Regions from separate parts of the Geobacillus sp. Sah69 genome, predicted to be linked through region 3. Evidence: predicted binding sites of a transcription regulator. Region 3 holds the regulator's gene; each other region holds the start of a gene.

What was found. Region 3 encodes Rex, which represses fermentation and respiration genes when NADH is low (regulators of the CRP and FNR family bind a similar motif). Its sites were predicted from a motif close to TTGTGAAATATTTCACAA; they were not measured.
Region 1: AP057_RS01745 (TIGR04053 family radical SAM/SPASM domain-containing protein) is a predicted target of Rex. The motif match lies at 3,215-3,232, and genes of this name have one in related genera.
Region 2: ric (iron-sulfur cluster repair di-iron protein) is a predicted target of Rex. The motif match lies at 4,453-4,470, and genes of this name have one in related genera.

Annotation. Positions count from the first base shown of each region.
Region 1 is NZ_LLKS01000018.1:19,001-25,722, reverse strand. It holds partial or broken gene AP057_RS01755 (nitrate/nitrite transporter) at 1-962, opposite strand, end outside; partial or broken gene AP057_RS01750 (ABC transporter permease subunit) at 1,251-1,839, opposite strand; gene AP057_RS01745 (TIGR04053 family radical SAM/SPASM domain-containing protein) at 2,048-3,166, opposite strand; gene AP057_RS01740 (molybdenum cofactor guanylyltransferase) at 3,402-3,980, opposite strand; gene AP057_RS01735 (DUF2249 domain-containing protein) at 4,085-4,318, opposite strand; gene AP057_RS17375 (hypothetical protein) at 4,448-4,615, shown strand; gene AP057_RS01730 (hypothetical protein) at 5,070-5,687, shown strand; gene AP057_RS01725 (nitric-oxide reductase large subunit) at 6,009-6,722, opposite strand, start outside.
Region 2 is NZ_LLKS01000023.1:17,006-23,488, forward strand. It holds partial or broken gene AP057_RS18115 (transposase) at 1-102, shown strand, start outside; gene AP057_RS18120 (transposase) at 210-641, shown strand; gene AP057_RS04290 (YwiC-like family protein) at 938-1,666, opposite strand; gene moaD (molybdopterin converting factor subunit 1) at 1,672-1,902, opposite strand; gene AP057_RS04300 (molybdenum cofactor biosynthesis protein MoaE) at 1,899-2,366, opposite strand; gene mobB (molybdopterin-guanine dinucleotide biosynthesis protein B) at 2,363-2,863, opposite strand; gene glp (gephyrin-like molybdotransferase Glp) at 2,860-4,119, opposite strand; gene ric (iron-sulfur cluster repair di-iron protein) at 4,532-5,239, shown strand; gene moaA (GTP 3',8-cyclase MoaA) at 5,341-6,366, opposite strand.
Region 3 is NZ_LLKS01000034.1:1,163-6,529, forward strand. It holds gene AP057_RS08795 (IS110-like element ISGka2 family transposase) at 1-404, shown strand, start outside; gene abc-f (ribosomal protection-like ABC-F family protein) at 867-2,798, opposite strand; gene moaC (cyclic pyranopterin monophosphate synthase MoaC) at 2,894-3,382, shown strand; gene AP057_RS08810 (redox-sensing transcriptional repressor Rex) at 3,398-4,039, shown strand; gene tatA (twin-arginine translocase TatA/TatE family subunit) at 4,057-4,209, shown strand; gene tatC (twin-arginine translocase subunit TatC) at 4,230-4,979, shown strand; partial or broken gene AP057_RS08825 (transposase) at 5,131-5,367, opposite strand, start outside.

The DNA of each region.
Region 1 (6,722 bases), on a different contig from region 3:
GGGAACAGCTGCGGCACGAGTTTGAACACCGCACCGTTGCCCAGCCCAGACATCACGGCCACAAACAAACAAGCCGCTGTCATCACCCAAATATTTTCCATTCCAAACGCGATCACCAACGCGCCGATTGTCATTCCAGCGTAGACGAACGTCAACACCCGTTCAGCTCCGATTTTATCGCCAAGATAGCCGCCGACTGGCCGCGCGAGCGTAGCGAGTACAGTAAACCCAGCCGCGCGCATCCCAGCATCCACTGGCGTCAACCCATACAAGTCAACGAGCAGCGCCGGCAAGTAAATGCCGAAAGCAACAAACGCCCCGAACGTAACAAAGTAAAAGAGCGACAACGTCCACGTATGTTTATATTTCAATACCGACAGCGATTCACGCACCGTTTTTTGTTGTTTCGGTTTCGGCATATCCGGTGTGAAAAACCAAACGAGAACGAGCATGACGACAACCGGAATGATCATCCCCCAAAAAGCCCAAGGCACACCAAACGCTGCGGCAATCGATGGAACGGAAAACGAAGCAACCGCCGTGCCGATGTTGCCCATCGCGTTAATCCCAAGCGCCGTCCCTTGCTTTTCCGGCGGAGTCAAGCGGGAAACGAACGTCATCGAAATGGCGAACGACGTTCCGGCCATGCCGATGAAAAACGCCCAAAACAGAAGCATCGCATACGAATCTGCAAACCCTGCGCCAACAAGCGGAATGACAAGAAACAAGAGCAGCAGCGAAAACAGCCTGCGCCCGCCGATCTGGTCCGTCCAAATGCCAAGCGGCACACGCATGATCGAGCCAAGCAGCACCGGAATGGCGACCAAAATGCTTTTTTACGTCGATGTCAGCCCGTACATTTGCTGAAACGTACTCGCAAGCGGCGAAAACACGGCCCACACGACGAATGAAAACAACATGGCGAACGTCGTAATCGGCAGCAGCGCCTTTTGTTTATTCATGAAAAGCCCCTCCCAAACTTTCAAAATTTGTGACGCTGTTTGTACTTCCATCATACACAGGAAAAGGAAACAGATTTGTGAGGCTTATCACATTCTTGCCTGTTGTCACCATTTTGCCACAAGCGTTGTCACGGTTTTGTCACATCCAAAAAAAGAAAAAGCCCGTCCCCAAAAGGAACGGACACGATTTGGCAGAACGTTTTTCACATCCGAACGATAAGAAACGCTGTTGGGCGCACACATCTCTTCCGCCCCGTCTACGGAAACAACTTGTTTTCTCACCCACTCCGCCCGTATCTCCTGCCTCATAAACAACCAATACGCGATCGCAAAGCAGATGAGAGTGGCGGCAATGAGCGCGGTCACCTGCGGCCAAATGAGCAGCAAACTTTGCGAGAATGGCAAGGGGGTCGCAACAGCGCCGGCCGTTTGCTCCACCGTGACGATCCCTAGCGTTCGGACGTCCGGCGAAAAAGGCAGTTGTTGATTCATTGAACAAGTAGCTCGGCGACAATCTCATGAGACCAAGCACCAACTCTTGACGGCCGACCGCCTGCTCGACGGACGTAATGGCATCAAACTGCAAAAACGATTTCGCAAACACTTCCACGATCATCGAGTAGAAAAGATTGAAAAACAGCCAAACGGCCATCGACGACAACGCGGATGTCGCCGCCTGGCGGAAGACGACGGAAAACAAAATGCCGAGATTCAGCCAAAAGGCGATATACACAAGACATAACAACAAAAAGCAGACCATGCGGGCAAACTCTTCGAAAGTAGGCGGAATCACCAAGACCAAAATGCCCAACGCCATCACGAGCAGGCCGAGCGAAAGAAACAAAACAGCATTCAACAACAGCGCAGCGACAAACACCAAAAGGAGGAAGCGCGGCGCCGACCGGGCCCGAGACCTTTATAGTCGAGTTGAACCACGAATGATCTTTCAACAAAAACGGGGAAGGGCGCCTGCTCCTCCCCCGTATGTTTTGAACACACATCCAACATCCGCCGCATGCGCCCGGGCAACCATCTCACGAACGCCGTAGCGCCGTCATTTTAAGCGGCTGTTTTTCACCGCCTTCTTACCGTTGGCTTCGCTCTTTTGTCCGCAGCGCCTTTGGAATGTAAACACAATACGGCTCGCTTTCCAAATAGTCGCCCGTTACAGCGTAAGCGCGTGAACGAGAGCCGCCGCACACATATCGGAACTCGCAGACGCCGCATTTTCCTTTATATTTGTCCGGATTGCGCAAGTCTTGGAAAATCGGCGAGTGTCGGTAAATGTCCGCCAGCGGCGTTTCCCGGACGTTCCCGGCTTTGACCGGCAGCAGCCCGCTCGGATAGACGTCGCCAATATGGGAAATAAAGACGAAACCGTTGCCGTCGTTTACTCCTTTCGGCGCGCGGCCGAGCCCGTCGACTTGTCCGGTCAACCCTTGGTTCAACACATCTTCGTAACGGATGCCGCCTTTTGTCGCTTTTCCTTCGCGCATTTTCGCCTGCAGCACAACGCGGCGGTAATGCTGGCCGGCTGTCGTTTTAATGTCAAACGGAACGCGCTTGCTCGTTTCATACAACCAGCGGAACACCCGCTCATGCTCGATGGGGGAAATCATGTCCTCCTCCTTCCCCCTGCCTGTCGGCACAAGGAAAAAGACGCTCCAAAGGACGCATTTCATCTTCTCAACCAATTCCGCCATTTCATCAAGCACATGAACGTTGTATCGCGAAATGACGGTGTTGATTTGCACGGGAATGTCGAGCTCATGCAAGTATTGAATCGCACGGATCGTCAAATCAAACGAGCCGCTCACGCCGCGGAAATGGTCGTGAATCTCGGCGTTCGGCCCGTCAAGGCTAAATGCCCAGCGCGACAGGCCGACCTCTTTTGCTTTGCGGATCGCCTCTTTCGTCACGTTCGGCGTCGCGCTTGGCGTCATTGACACGCGCAGCCCTTTATCGATCGCATATTTCGCTAAATCGTACACATCCGGACGCATGAGCGGATCGCCGCCCGTAAAGACGAGCATCGGCTGATCCATCGCGTAAATCTCATCGATCAGTTTTTTCCCTTCCTCAAACGTCAACTCGCGCGGATCGCGATGGTATTGCGCTTCGGCGCGGCAATGAAGGCACTTGAGTTGACAAGCTCTCGTCAATTCCCAAATCACAATAAACGGATTTTCATTAAAATCGCGCATTGCGGCCCCCTCCTTGGCCTCCATTGTACCGCAACATTCAGGCGCGTTATGTGATATCGATCACATCCACAGCAAAGCCACAACAGAGGGCGATCGTACCATGGGCGAAGATGACAGCCATCTGAACAGGCGGTATAATATATTGACCCGCCATACGCCCAAAAAGTAAAGCAAGGATGGCTCTTCTGATTGAAAAAAAGTATATGCTATGTCTGCTTCGGCCACAATTCCCCCTTCACCGGTACTCTCCCTCCGTATTGACATTGCGCCATACGGTTTCATCCGCGGCAAGCTGTTGGGCGTCAACATAGCGGACGCGGGCGCGGTCAATAAGCGAGATCATCCGCCGTTCGCCGGCATCAAGCAGCTCGGCGATCACGGAGCGAAGCCGACGGTGGTATAAGGCGACCAATGGTTCGGGACGGACGTCATGGAGCGGGACGATGGCGTCAAACATCGGATCGATATAGGAAGCAAGCCGCTCTGTCACTTCCCGCCGCATGTACGGCATGTCGCACGGCAAGACGAACACCCAATCCGCTCGGCTCTGTTCCATAACGGTGTAAAGGCCGGCCAGCGGCCCACAGCCGCGGCAGCGCTCGACATCGAGCAGCACCGGGATATCCGTTTGGCGGCGGAATTCATCGACAAGCGACGGGTGGCTGACGATATACAATTCATCCGCGATCGGATCGAGCGCCGCGACCGACCAAGTGAAAAACGGGGCGCCTTCGTGCAGCGCAAACGCCTTCGGCCGCCCGAACCGACGCGACTGGCCGCCGGCGAGCACCGCTCCGGCAATGGCTCGTTTCATCTCTATCCCCTCTTTCCGAACATCATCTGTCCCTACCGTACCATACGAACCGGCGAAAAAAAAGATTTCCGCCTGTCGACGGAAATCCCTATGGAGCGGATGATTTATTTTTTGCCGATGGCCACCCGCCATACGTCCGGCCCTTCCTCTAAGTACTCCCATGTAAACTGATCCGGACGCTCCATCATGAATTGGTATTGCAGCGGACGCGGGTCATGGTCATTCGTCAGCTCCATCACTTCCCCCGGCTTCAAATTGTCAAACAGCCGAAAAATTGCCGGATGGCGATCGCGCGGCGGATAGTCCGGGGCGTGGATTTTGGCAGCAAATTGGTTCATAACATTGGCCTCCTTTGTAGTATAATGAATTATATACTTTATCATAACCGCTTGAACCTTGGGGGGTAGTGACGAGCGTCACAGCCCGAAGGTGAACATGTTCAATCCCCATGAAAGGAGAAATGGCGGTTGGAAGAGCTTGTTGGCTTTTGCGCGCAATGCGGCAAGCCGATCCATTGTCTGCATGGGTTTTTAAACGGCATCGTCAGCCGAGAAACAGAGACGTTGTACTGCTTTCCATGCCATGACAAGCAAAAGGAAACCGAACACACCACGCCGGACAAATGCCACAAGTGATTGAAAACGTTAACAAATGAAAGGGGGCTGAGCCAAAAATCCGCTAAAAAGCGGACTTTTGGAGCCAGCTCTTTCTTTTTTAAATCGTACATTGATCATGAACGATTCCGATTAAATCCCTTGTTTCTTCTTATTATCAAAGAAAGGAAGTTCGATTTTCTTAAAAACAATGTCGCTGCCGGGATTAACATGACCGTACGGGCTAAAACGCACTCCTTTTCCTGGACGGATACAAAGCGACAATGACACAAAACGTTATTTTCAAATTTCTACGAATCATTTATAATATGAATGGGGAACGATTGTCCTCATTTGTTCTGCGCTACAATCCCATCCCTTTCCTCAACCACTTACTCTACACGCTCGTTTCCCCAGTCCTCAAAAGAAAGGAGCGATTCATCATCACTCGCTTTTCCAGGGCTGCTATATATCTTATTAGAAGGGAGGATTTTCCTTGGAAGAGATATTGAACCAAATTTTGGACAAGCTCCAAATGATCGAACATGAAGTAAGCGATATCAAAACAAACATGGCAACGAAACAGGAGCTCGAAGAAGTGAAGCAAAACTTCACAACAGAGCTTGAGGATATTAAAGCCAACATGGCAACGAAACGAGAACTTGAAGAAGTGAGGAATCGTTTCACAAAAGAGTTCGAAGATATTAGAACCAACATGGCCACTAAACAAGAACTCGAAGAAGTGAAGCATAGTTTCACAAAAGAGATCGAAGACATTAAAGCCAACATGGCTACCAAGCAAGAGCTTGAAGACATCAAAGCCAACATGGCCACCAAGCAGGAGCTTGAAGACATCAAAGCCAACATGGCCACCAAGCAAGAGCTTGAGGACGTAAAGAACAACCTAATGAAAGAATTAGATCATGTCAAAGCCAATATGGTCACAAAGCAAGAATTTGTTTTCCTCCAACAAGCAGTGCTTGAAACAAATGAAATCGTTAAGAAAATAGAACAAAACATGGAAAAGCACGAACGGATTTTAGATCTTCTTTCTAGGCGTTCGATTGAACACGAAGCGGCAATTTCCAGCATTCGTCTTATAAAGACAACATGAGCAAGGAGGAAGCATCTCTCCTTGCCTTTCTGAGGTGCGGCCGCCTTTATAGTAAAGGAAGAAACATCTCCATCGGAATGCGTTCGACCATTTCGTAAACTACATGAGCCATATGATCCAGTGGAATGATATCGCCTGGCAACGTGAGATGATTCATGGTACACTCTTCAAAAATTATGATGATGTTTCATAAACGAATCGCTCCTTTTCCAGTGATAGTGGTTATGGTAACTCTATTCTGCCAGAAAACGAACGATATTTTGGTGTAAAAAAGGGGCTAATTCCAAAACGCATTCGCGTTTTTGGTCAGCCCCGTTTTGGTTATTCTTCCTCCGCCAAATTCGCCACCGGCAGCTCTTCCCCTTCGCCGTGCGTTGGCTTGCGCAAATGGAACAGCACCTTGATGGCGAAAACAAGCAACGCAACGACGCCGATCAAAAAGATCGTATCCGGAACAAAGCGGACAAGCAGCAAGTTTTGTACGACATCTTTTTGCAAGAACGAAGGCGAACGGGACGCCCAATAGCCGTGTTCAAACGCTTCTTTGATTTGCAGCACCCCAACCGGGAGAAGCGTGATGAGAACCATGCCAGCCAGGCCGATGTTCAGCATCCAGCAAGAGAATTTCAGCCATTTGTCGTTCCATGCTTCCGGTTTGACGATGTTGCGCAGCGAGTAAAGAAGCACGGCGATCGCAAACATGCCATACACGCCCATCATCGCCGCATGGCCGTGGGTCGGCGTTAAGAATTGCCCGTGTTCAAAGTAGCTGACCGCCGGCAAATTGATGAGAAAGCCGAACACCCCGGCGCCGACCAAGTTCCAGATCGCTGTGGAGATCAAAAACCAGAATGTGGCCTTATACGGGAAGTTGACCCCGCCGTCGCGCATCATTTTATATTGTTCGTACGCTTCTAAAATAAGGAGCGTAAGCGGAATGACCTCGAGCGCCGAGAACACCGCGCCAAGAGCGATCCATACTTCCGGTGAACCGTTGTAGTAATAGTGGTGGCCGATGCCGATCACACCGCTGCC
Region 2 (6,483 bases), on a different contig from region 3:
CGTTGTCTTCTCCCGCATTTGGAGACCGTTCGAGAGAAGTACGGCGTGGAACCCGAACGTTTGATCGCTGACGCGGCTTATGGCTCGGAAGAGAACTACGTGAAGCTGGAAGAGAAGCACATATCGGCCTTGATCAAGTACCATACGTATGAGAAGGAGAACACGCGCAAGGTCAAGAAAATCCGCATCATCAGCAGAATTGGACCTATGTGGAAGAAGAAGACGTTTGGATTTGCGCCAATGGGAAAAAGCTGGTTCGCACCGGAACTTCGAAACAGACCACGGAATCAGGATACACCTCGGTCACCCGACACTACCAATGCCATGAATGCGAAGGATGTCCGTTCCGTTCGGCCTGCACGACTTCCAAGTATGGACGAACCACGCAATGGAACCCCGTCTATCATGAACAAAAACAGAAAGCCCGCGAACGGTTGGAGAGTGAAGAAGGGCAAGCCCGATACCGCCAACGCCAAACCGACATTGAGAGTGTATTTGGGCAAATCAAACAAAATCGCGGGTTTCGTCGCTTTGTCCTGCGAGGCCTCCAAAAAGTTTCCATCGAATGGGGGCTGGTTTGTGCTGCCCACAATCTTCTCAAAAAAGCCGCTAGGGACAAGCAATTGTCCTTGGTGGCGTAAATGAGGGGGAGAACAGAGTCGGAATTTTGTTCCGTTTGGTAAAATATACAAAAACCAGAGAGGGCTGACTCCAAAAGTCCGCTTTTTGGCGGACTTTTGGGTCAGCCCCGTTTCCCTTCTTTCTTTATTTGAGAACGAGCATAGAAGAAGAGGTAGGCTTTTGAAACGACCCTTTGCAAAACCGTTACAAGGAATTCATGCCCATTTCACATCATGCTTGTGCAATGAAAAAGCAATCCCGCCTAACCAAACGAAAAACCCCAAACGGTCATGGATGCCTCCCGTTTGGGGTTCGCTCAAGAGTAGAGCACGATCATCGCGATGAAAAAGTACGCCGCGTTGGCGATTTCCAGCATGCCGAGTTTCATGATCGGCAGCGACTTGCCATATAAATAGACGGCGCGGATGACGCTCGGTGCATAGGCCAAGACGGCGAACGGCTCGCCGATGGCGATGAGGCCGACGATCAACAGGGCGTGGTAGCCCCATGACAGCCATTTGTACCGTTCATTTTTCTTTTCCCGAATCATCGTCTTGACGTAAAACGTGCTGCCGATGAAAAAGAGGAAGGAAAACGCGGCCAATTCGAACGCCTCCACCGTCAATTCACCGCGTCCGGCGTAAAAGGCGGCGAGGCCGCCGATGCAAAACGCCGCGATGGCCGCCGCGTCGTTCCAAAAGGCGCGCTCATTCTTTTTCTTGCTGTAGTAGGTGTTTACTAGGAAAAACGGCATCATGGCGAGCCCGAAGTAGAAAAGCGCCGGCTGCTGCCAAAGGGAAACGGCCAAGGCCGGTGCGGCGATGGCGCCATAGCGGGCGGCGGCGGGCACGTACGGGTCGTTCCGCTTCGTTTTCACCGCCATCAAGAGCGGATACGTCGCCAAATAGAGCGCAAGCCAGGCGACAAAGAGCGGCGCGTGAATCCACGAAAGCCCACCGGCGTACGCCCCGAGCCAAAACGGGATGATGAGCATCGCCCAGGCGCCGTGCTGTTTTGGCATCACCCATTTGCTTTTGTTCGCCATTGGTCTCATCCTCCGCTTACCGGTGGAATAAAGGCGACCGTGTCGCCGGCGTGAAGCGGCGCTTCGTCGCGGGCGTACTCCTCATTGACCGCAGTCATGACGCGCCCGAGCGAGACGCCGTAGCGCTCTTCCACTTCGTCTTTCAGTTGTTTCACCGTTTCCGGAACGTGCGGCCACATCACTTCCCGCTCGCCGATTTGTTCGCCTAAATGCGCGAAAAATAAAAGGCGGATCATTCCTCACTCACCTCCGGCTTTCCGGACGGATACGCCGTCGTTTCAAGCTGGTCGCCCACCCAGGCGCTTCCGTCCTCCCATTGCTCTTTTTTCCAAATCGGCACGATTTGTTTGATCCGCTCAATAGCGTAGCGGTTCGCCTCATACGCTTCGGCGCGGTGCGGTGAAGAAACGGCGATGACGACGGCGATGTCGCCGATCTTAAGCCGCCCGATCCGGTGGGTGATCGCCGTTTTCGCCCCCGGCCATTTTTCGGCGATTTCCGCCCCGATTTGCGCGAGCATTTTCTCCGCCATCGACACGTACGCCTCATATTGCAAAAAGAGCGTCCGCTTGCCGTTCGTCCATTCGCGCACCGTGCCGGCAAAGACAGCGACCGCCCCCGCTTCCGGACGCATCACTTTTTTCATCACATCTTCGACCGAAATCGGCCGGTCGGTAATGGCAAACAACGGTTCGGTCATGTTCGTGTTCTCACCTCGTTCATGAGCCATGGAATATATTCATCATCATCGGCCAGCGAAAACACCGGATGCACTAGCGGCCCTTCGAGTGGCTCCCAGGCGATGACGGCGCGGATGTCGGCGAGGTGCTGGAGCGACGCCCAATCTTTCGCGGAGCGCACAAGCACGACTTTTGGATACCGATCTTGTTTGTAGCCTTCAACCAACACGAGATCGAGCCGAAGCGGCGCATAAAGCGCCAACACGTCATCCAACCGCCATAGCGGACGGCGGAGATGTAGCTGCAACAGCCCGTCCCCTTCCACCGCCGTTGCCACCGCCCCGGCCCGCTCATGGCGGACGGAATCGACACCTTCCGGCCGCGCGGGCTCGCCGCCATGGCCGTGATGCTTCACCGTCCCGACGCGCCATCCTTCCCGGACCGCGGCCGCCACCCATTTTTCCATCAACGTCGTCTTGCCGCTATGTTTATAGCCGACGACTTGCCAGACGTTCATTCGCTTGACCCCTCATCGTCATCCAAAAGCCACACGTCGACCTCATCGCCAACCGCAAACCCTCTCGTTCCGCCCGGCAGCACCATCAAGGCGTTCGCAAAGGCAAGCGAGGTGACGATGTTCGACTTGTCCATGCCGACCGGCTTCACGACAAGCCGACCGTCAACCGCCTCGACCCGGCTGCGCACGAAGCGGGTGAACGGGTTCGGCTTTGGAAACTCGGCGCCAAGGGTGGCTTTCGCTTTTTTCAAATACGGCTTGGCCGAAAACAGCCGCGTGCGCACGACCGGGCGGACGAACAGCTCATACCCGACGTAGCACGCCGACGGGTTTCCGGATAGACCGAACAGCAGCTTGCCATCAATCTCGGCGACGGTCGTCACGCTCCCCGGGCGCATGGCGATTTTGTTAAACAACACGTTCGCTCCGAGCCGCTTGTAAATGGCGGGCAAATAATCGAAATCCCCGACCGAGACGCCGCCGGTCGTAATGAGCATGTCCACTTGATCGAGCGCCTGGCGCACAGCGTGAAAACACGCATCGAGGTCGTCGGCGAGCTGGCCGAAATAAATCGGCTCGGCGCCGCTTTTGAACACCTGCGCCTCGATCATGTAGGCGTTGCTGTTGCGAATTTTTCCCGGCACAAGCGGTTCCGAGACGTCAAGCAGTTCGCTGCCGGTCGCAAAAATGCCGATGCGCGGCCGTTTTGCCACTTTCACCTCCGCATAGCCGAACGTCGCCAAGAGCGCCGCCACCCCGGGATTGATGCGCGTCCCTTTTTCGATGAGCGGCTGCCCTTTTTTCGCGTCTTCCCCTTGAAACGAAATATTGTCGCCAGGGCGGAACGGGCGTTTAATGGCCATATACGTTTTTCCATCCCGCTCGTACTGTTTGGCGAGCTCCAACATGACGACCGCATCGCACCCTTCCGGAATTTGCGCTCCGGTCATCAAGCGCACCGCTTGAAACGGACCGACGGGCTGTTTCGCCACTTGTCCGGCGCCGATCGTTTCAATGACTTCAAACTCGACCGGATGGTCAAGTCCCGCTCCTTCCGAGTCGGCGGCGCGAATGGCAAATCCGTCATACGGCGAGCGGTCAAACGGCGGCACGTCATGATCGGCGCGCAAATCTTCGGCCAAATAGCGGCCGTACGACTGGCGAAGCGGCACCGTCTCCTCTTCCCCTCTCCCGGCGTAATGCATCACCCGGGCGATGGCTTCCGCGACAGGAATCGGGGTTCGTCTTTCGACCAACGGTGTTCTCCCCTTTCTTTCCCTCATTCACTTCACTAAGCCCATTTTATCGTTTTATCACAATGATTTCCAATCTTGCAGCTGCTTAATGGTTTTGGCCAATTTTTCATCAACGACGCTGGCATCATCAATATGCTGCAAAATCATCTTTTTCTTCCTCCCAGCGGCTTGCCTTGGCCAGCAGCCACATGCTGACTCCCCCTCTTTTTTCGGCAGTTCACATCTTCTATGCAGCGCATTCACAATTTTTATCGTCCGTTTTATTGTACAGGAAAGAAGGGAGCCACTGTTGTGATGTTCATCACATTTCCTTGTTGTCTACTTTTTTCGTTTGTGTGAGATGTGTCACAACGTTGACGTCCAAAACAAGGTATGCTGAAGCTGTAACGATTTGGTGATGGAGGGATCCGAAATGGAACAGCGGTTTACCGAACAATCGTTGATCGGCGATATTGTCACTCAATTTCCGAAAGCAGCGGATTTGTTTAAAGCGCGGCGCATTGATTTTTGCTGCGGCGGGCAGCGCCCGTTAAAAGAAGCCATTGAAGAGCGCGGACTCGATGGCGAAGCGCTCCTTCGCGAACTGAACACCCTTTATGCGGAGGCGCAAAACAAACCGGCCGGAAACTGGAGCGAAGCGCCGCTAACCGACTTGGTCGATCATATCATCAACACGCACCACCGCTATTTGAACGAGGAACTGCCGCAGCTCAGCCCGTATGTCACGAAAGTATTGCGCGTGCATGGCATGCACCATCCGCATCTTTCCCACGTGCATAAACTGTTTCATGAGTTAAAAACAGAACTCGAGCAGCATCTCATTAAAGAGGAAACGGGAGCGTTCCCGCTCATTTTGCAATTTGCCGACAACCCATCGCCGGAAAACCAGGAGGCGGTCGAGCGGGCCGTTCGCGAACTGGTCAATGAACATGACGCAGCCGGCGATTTGATGAAAGAAATTCGTGAAATCACCAACGACTTCACCCCGCCGGAAGACGCGTGCGGCACGTACCGGCTCGTCTACAACCGACTCGCGGCGCTCGAAGACGATTTGTTTACCCACATCCATTTGGAAAACAACATCCTCTTCCCGCGCGTGTTGGCGGCGGTGAAGGCATAAGCAGACGAAGCCATTCCCCCATTTCTAAGGTAAAGGCAGGCGCATCGAGCGATAAAAAGCAGGGCTGCTTCTTTGACGAAAAGAGCAGCCCCGTTTCTTTGTTATCCCCCAATATACGACATTTCAATTTTCGGGCGCTGTTTCGCTGTCTCTGCCGTCCGTTCTTCCGAATAGCGGTCTGTCCGCTCGCTCCAAATGGCGGCGATCAACGCCTTCAGCTCTTCTTTCCCCGCGCCGGCGCGCAGTTTGTCTTTCAACGACACGCCCTCAGAAGCAAACAAACACGTGTACAGCTTGCCATCGGCGGAAATGCGCGCCCTCGTGCAGCTTTGGCAAAACGTTTCCGTCACTGAGGCGATAAAGCCGACTTCCACCTCCGTGCCGACGTAGCGGTAGCGGCTCGCCACTTCGCCGAAGTACGCTTTTTCAACCGGTTCAAGAGGGTGCATGGCGTTGATTTGTTCATACATCTCTTTTTTCGTCACGACATGGGAATAATCCCAGCCGTTCGTTGTGCCGACATCCATAAATTCAATCAAGCGGAGCGGAATGCCCAAGTCTTTAAAGTAGGCCGCCATCGGCACGATTTGCGAGTCGTTCCATCCTTTTTTGACGACCATGTTCACTTTCACGCCGAGCCCCGCCGCCAGGGCGGCTTCGATGCCTTTCAACACCGGGGCAGAGCCGATGCCAATGCCGTTCATTTTTCGGAAAATGTCATCATCCAACGCATCCAAACTGACGTTGACGCGCTTCAACCCGGCTTCTTTCAACCGCTGCGCCCATTTCACCAAATGAACGCCGTTGGTCGTCAATCCAATATCGCGCAGGCCAGGGAGCGCGGACAGCCGCTCAATGAGCGCATCGAGGTCGCGCCGAAGCAACGGCTCGCCGCCGGTCAGGCGGATTTTTTCAACGCCAAGCTCGACAAAACATTCCACTAAAAGCGCCATTTCGTCAACGGTTAACAGCTGGTCTTCCGCCAAAAAGCGAAAATTCGGCCCGAACACTTCCGCAGGCATGCAATAGACGCAGCGAAAATTGCATTGATCGATGACCGACAACCGCAAATCGCGAAGCGGGCGGGCGAGGCGGTCGGTGATCTTCACCCGGTCGCGCTCTTCCATGTCGCTCCCTCCTTTCCCTTTCATGGTATTGTCAAAAGTGTATCCTCCACACTCACGGTTTTCCCTTGAGTTTCAACGGTTGAACGAAAAAAAGCTTGCCACCCCCGTTGTTTTCGG
Region 3 (5,367 bases):
TCGAGCCGTATCGCGAGGAAGTGAACCTGCTGATGACCATGCCCGGAGTGAAAAAACAAACCGCCGCCGTCATCATCGCCGAGATGGGAACCGACATGAGCGTCTTTGAAACGCCGGAACGGGCGGCTTCATGGACTGGATTGTCCCCCGGCAACCATGAAAGCGCCGGAAAGCGAAAGAGCACGCGCACGACAAAAGGCAATCCCCATCTCCGATCGGCGTTATGCGAGGCGGCATGGTCAGCAGCTCGATCCAAGACGCATCCCTTGTCCCGAAAGTTTTGGTCGTTGGCGGCCCGGTGCGGGAAGAAAAAAGCCCTCATCGCCATTGCTCGGCGGATGTTGGTGATCATCTTTTGCATGATCTCCCGCAAAGAGCCGTTCCGCCAACCACAACTTATTTAGTCTAGCCAAAAGGCAGACAGGTTATACGAGATGCCTAAAATCGGGCACCTCTGCTTTCCTATTGCCTTTTTTGGCCATTTTCAGTATACCCTCACGGATCAGGAGCGTATACCGCACTCACCAAGTGGTGGGGATTTTCACGGAAAAGTGTGGATTTCTTTGTGGATAATGTGATTAACACAAAAACGGGGCTGACCTAAAAGGTCGCCTGCCTTCAAGATAGGCGCACGTCTAGTGCGGCAGAAACAGCAAGCATATATATGCAACGAAAGAGGGTGTTCCAATCCTTTGGGGACACCCTCTTGTCAGTCATCGTCCTTCACCTAAGAAGCAGCTTTCATGAACAAGGCAAAAGGCTGCTAAACGAGTTGGCCTGTGATCGGCCTGGCGCGGAGATGCGCACGAGCAGTGCACATGAAGTCGCTAGATGCCCGTGTTGGCGTTCCCTGGCAGCGGATTGTCTCAAAACGAGGCGTAGAGCTGTTCCCACTCGGCCAATAACGTTTCAAGCTGCTGTTTCCGCTTTTCGTTTTCTTGCGTGAGCTGCTGCACGGTTTCATAATCGCCGTATACAGACGGGTCGCACAGCTGCTGCTCGGTTTCAGCGATTTGTGCTTCCAGTGCGGCGATCTCGGCTTCGATCTCTTCCAGACGGCGCTGCCGTTGGCGCTGTCGTCTTTTTTCCTCTTTTTCTTGCTCGTATGTGGATTTGGCTGTTTCGCCGCTGTCCGGTGATGCGGGCGGGTGGGAGTCCAGGCGCGCCAATTCGCGCATTTCTTCTTTTTTCGCCACGTAATAGTCATAGTCTCCTAAATATTCGACAAGCCCATCGCCCGAGAGTTCAAACAGCTTTGTCGCGATGCGATTAATGAAATAGCGGTCGTGGGAGACGAACAAGATCGTTCCCGGATAGTCGACAAGCGCCTGCTCGAGCATCTCTTTGCTGTCAAGGTCGAGATGGTTGGTCGGTTCATCCAACAAGAGAACGTTGGCTTTTTGCAGCATGAGTTTGGCGAGCGCCAGGCGTGCTTTCTCTCCGCCGCTTAAGGCGGAAACCGGTTTTAAGACGTCGTCGCCGGAAAACAAAAAGTTGCCGAGCACGGTGCGAATTTCTTTTTCGGTTTTGTCCGGGTAGGCGTCCCACAACTCGTCGAGCACTCGTTTGTTTGTCGACAGTTCCGCCTGGTTTTGGTCGTAATAGCCGATTTTCACATTTGCACCGTACCGGAGCTTTCCGGATTGGACTGGGAGCTTTCCGGCGATCGTCTTCAACAATGTCGACTTGCCGATGCCGTTTGGTCCGACCAAGGCGACACTCTCCCCCCGTGTGATGCGAAAGCTGATTTGGCGGATGACCGGTGCGCCTTCGCGATAGCCGGCGGTCAATTGCTCTGCGGTGAGCACCTCATGGCCGCTCGGCCGCTCAATCGCAAAAGAAAAAGAAGCTGATTTTTCATCTCCGGCCGGGCGTTCAAGCCGCTCCATTTTTTCGAGCTGCTTTCGCCGGCTTTGCGCCCGTTTCGTTGTCGAGGCGCGGGCGATGTTGCGCCGGATGAAGTCTTCGAGGCGGGCGATTTCCTCCTGTTGCTTTTCGTATCGTTTTAGCTCTTGTTCGTATTGCTCGGCCCGAAGCTCCAAATAGCGGCTGTAATTGCCGCTATACCGCTTAAGCGTCGCGTTGGACAGCTCGTACACTTCGGTGACGACTTTGTCCAAAAAGTAGCGGTCATGGGAAACGAGCAGAACGGCGCCGGGGTATGCCTGTAAATATTGCTCGAGCCATGTGAGCGTATCGAGGTCCAAATGGTTCGTCGGCTCGTCTAAAATAAGCAAGTCCGGCTTGGCCAACAGCAGTTTTCCAAGGGCGAGCCGCGTCCGCTGTCCGCCGCTTAGCGAGGAAACGGGCGTTGTTTGGTAATCGTATGACGAAAATTGCAGCCCGTGCAAAACAGAGCGGATGTCGGCTTCATACTGATAGCCCCCTTGTTCTTTGTATTGCTCTTGCAAGTTGTCATACGCTTGAAGCGTTTTTTCGTAGCGGGACGGATCGGCGAGCAGATCCGGGTCGCCAAGCTGGGCGCCGAGCTCTGCCAGCTGCGCTTCGATCGCCCGGAGCGGCGCGAATACGTCCAGCATCTCGTCCCAAATGGAGCGTGACGAGTCGAGCCCGCTGTTTTGCGCCAAATAGCCGATTTTGATATGGCTTGGCTTGATGATTTCACCGCTGTCGGAAGAAAGTTCGCCGGCGATGATCTTCAGCAGCGTCGATTTGCCTGCGCCGTTGCGGCCGACAAGAGCAATGCGGGCGCGGGACTGTATTTCTAGTTTTATATTCGATAAAATAAGGTCAGCGCCAAAATATTTCGTGAGTCCATTCACTTGCAAAATGATCATGTCCGTCACCTCGCGAATAGTTTAACGTAAGTCGCGAAAACGGTCAAAGACAGATAACGAAAAATGGTGTATAGTGATAAATGGAGGAGATTGTCTTGTCATCGTTTACGCATTTCAATGAACAAGGCCGGGCGAAAATGGTCGACATTACACACAAGGAAGATACGATCAGGATAGCGGTGGCGAGAACGAGCGTCACCGTCAATGAAGAGATTTACGAAAAGATGACGAACAATGCCATTGAGAAAGGTGATGTGCTGGCGGTAGCCCAGGTGGCCGGGGTCATGGCGGCGAAAAAAACGGCCGATCTTATTCCGATGTGCCATCCGCTTATGTTAAAAGGCGTCGATATTGCCTTTGCTTGGGAAAAAGAGGCGGAAGCGTATAAACTTGTGATTACCGTGACGGTCAAAACGAAAGGGAGCACAGGAGTGGAGATGGAAGCGCTGACGGCGGCTTCGGTATGCGCATTGACTGTGTACGACATGTGCAAATCGCTCGATAAAGGAATGACGATCGGTCCAACGTATTTGGTCGAAAAAACGGGCGGGAAGTCCGGCCATTATCGACGGAAAACCGATTAGCTGGGGGATGAAACGATGAGCAACGAACAACCGAAAATCCCGCAGGCGACTGCCAAGCGTCTGCCGTTATACTATCGGTTTTTGAAAAATTTACATGCCTCAGGGAAGCAGCGCGTGTCCTCCGCCGAGCTGAGCGAGGCGGTGAAAGTCGATCCGGCGACAATTCGCCGCGACTTTTCGTATTTTGGCGCGCTCGGCAAAAAAGGATACGGGTATAATGTCAATTATTTGTTGTCGTTTTTCCGCCAGACACTTGAAGAGGACGAAGTGACCGAAGTCGCTCTGTTTGGCGTCGGCAATTTAGGCACCGCCTTTTTAAACTACAACTTTTCGAAAAATAACAACACGAAAATTGTCATGGCGTTTGATGTCGATGAACGGAAGGTCGGAACGACAGTCGGCGGGGTGCCGGTCTATCATCTCGATGAGCTGGAGGAGCGGCTTCGCGGCGACATTCCGGTCGCGATTTTAACCGTGCCGGCCGCCGCGGCTCAAGCGCTGACCGACCGCCTTGTCGCGCAAGGAATTAAAGGCATTTTAAACTTTACTCCGGCGCGGCTGAACGTGCCGAACCATATTCGCGTCCATCATATCGATTTAGCCATTGAGCTGCAGTCGCTCGTCTATTTTTTGAAAAACTATCCATCGCCATCGTAAAAAGGAGAGAACAACACATGAAATATTTGTTGCTCGTTCTTGTCATTTTGTTGCTGTTTGGCACGAAAAAGCTGCCGGAGTTGGGGCGGTCGTTCGGCCAGTCGCTTCGCGAGTTTAAAGACGCCACAAAAGGGCTCGCTGATGACGAAGAAACAAAAACCGACCGATGACAAGGCAGGATGGGGAAACGATGAATGACAAAGAAATGTCCGTGTATGAACACCTCGGAGAGCTGCGGAAACGGCTGATCATCGTGCTTCTCTTTTTCGTTGCGGCGCTTGTAGCCAGCTTCTTTTTTGTCGATGACGTCATTGTGTATTTGCAGCACACTGCGGAAGCGAAACAGCTGACGATGAACGCGTTCCGCCTCACCGATCCGATTAAAGTGTATTTTCAGTTTGCCTTTGTCATCGCCGCTGTACTGACCGCTCCGGTGCTGTTGTATCAAATTTGGGCGTTTGTCAGTCCGGGGCTGTATGAAAAAGAGCGGAAAGCAACGCTCAGCTACATTCCAGCATCGATCATTCTATTTTTAGCCGGGGTTGGTTTTGCGTATTTCGTCTTGTTTCCATTTGTCGTCCGGTTTATGAATCAGCTGGCGGAACGGCTCGGCATTCAACAGATGATCGGCATTAATGAATATTTTCAGTTTTTGCTGCAGCTCGTGCTGCCGTTTGGCATCGTGTTTCAGCTGCCGATTGTTGTCCTGTTTTTCACCCGCTTAGGGCTTATTACGCCGCAGCTTCTTGTTCGCATCCGCAAGTATGCGTATTTGGCGCTGCTTATTTTAGCGGCCGCCATTACGCCGCCGGATGTGTTGTCGCAAGTGATCGTCATGATTCCACTGACGCTTTTGTATGAGGGGAGCATCTGGGTTGCCAAAATCGGCTATCGAAAGGCGCAATTAGCGGCGGAGGAAGGAAGCGGCGATCCATATTGAGGGCAGCATCAAAAGGACGGTTCATACGGCGCCAGGCAAAAAGGGGCTGACCCAAAAGTCCGCCAAAAAGCGGACTTTTGGAGTCAGCCCTCTCTGGTTTTTGTATATTTTACCAAACGGAACAAAATTCCGACTCTGTTCTCCCCCTCATTTACGCCACCAAGGACAATTGCTTGTCCCTAGCGGCTTTTTTGAGAAGATTGTGGGCAGCACAAACCAGCCCCCATTCGATGGAAACTTTTTGGAGGCCTCGCAGGACAAAGCGACGAAACCCGCGATTTTGTTTGATTTGCCCAAATACACTCTCAATGTCGGTTTGGCGTTGGCGGTATCGGGCTTGCCCTTCTTCACTCTCCAACCGTTCGCGGGCTTTCTGTTTTTGTTCATG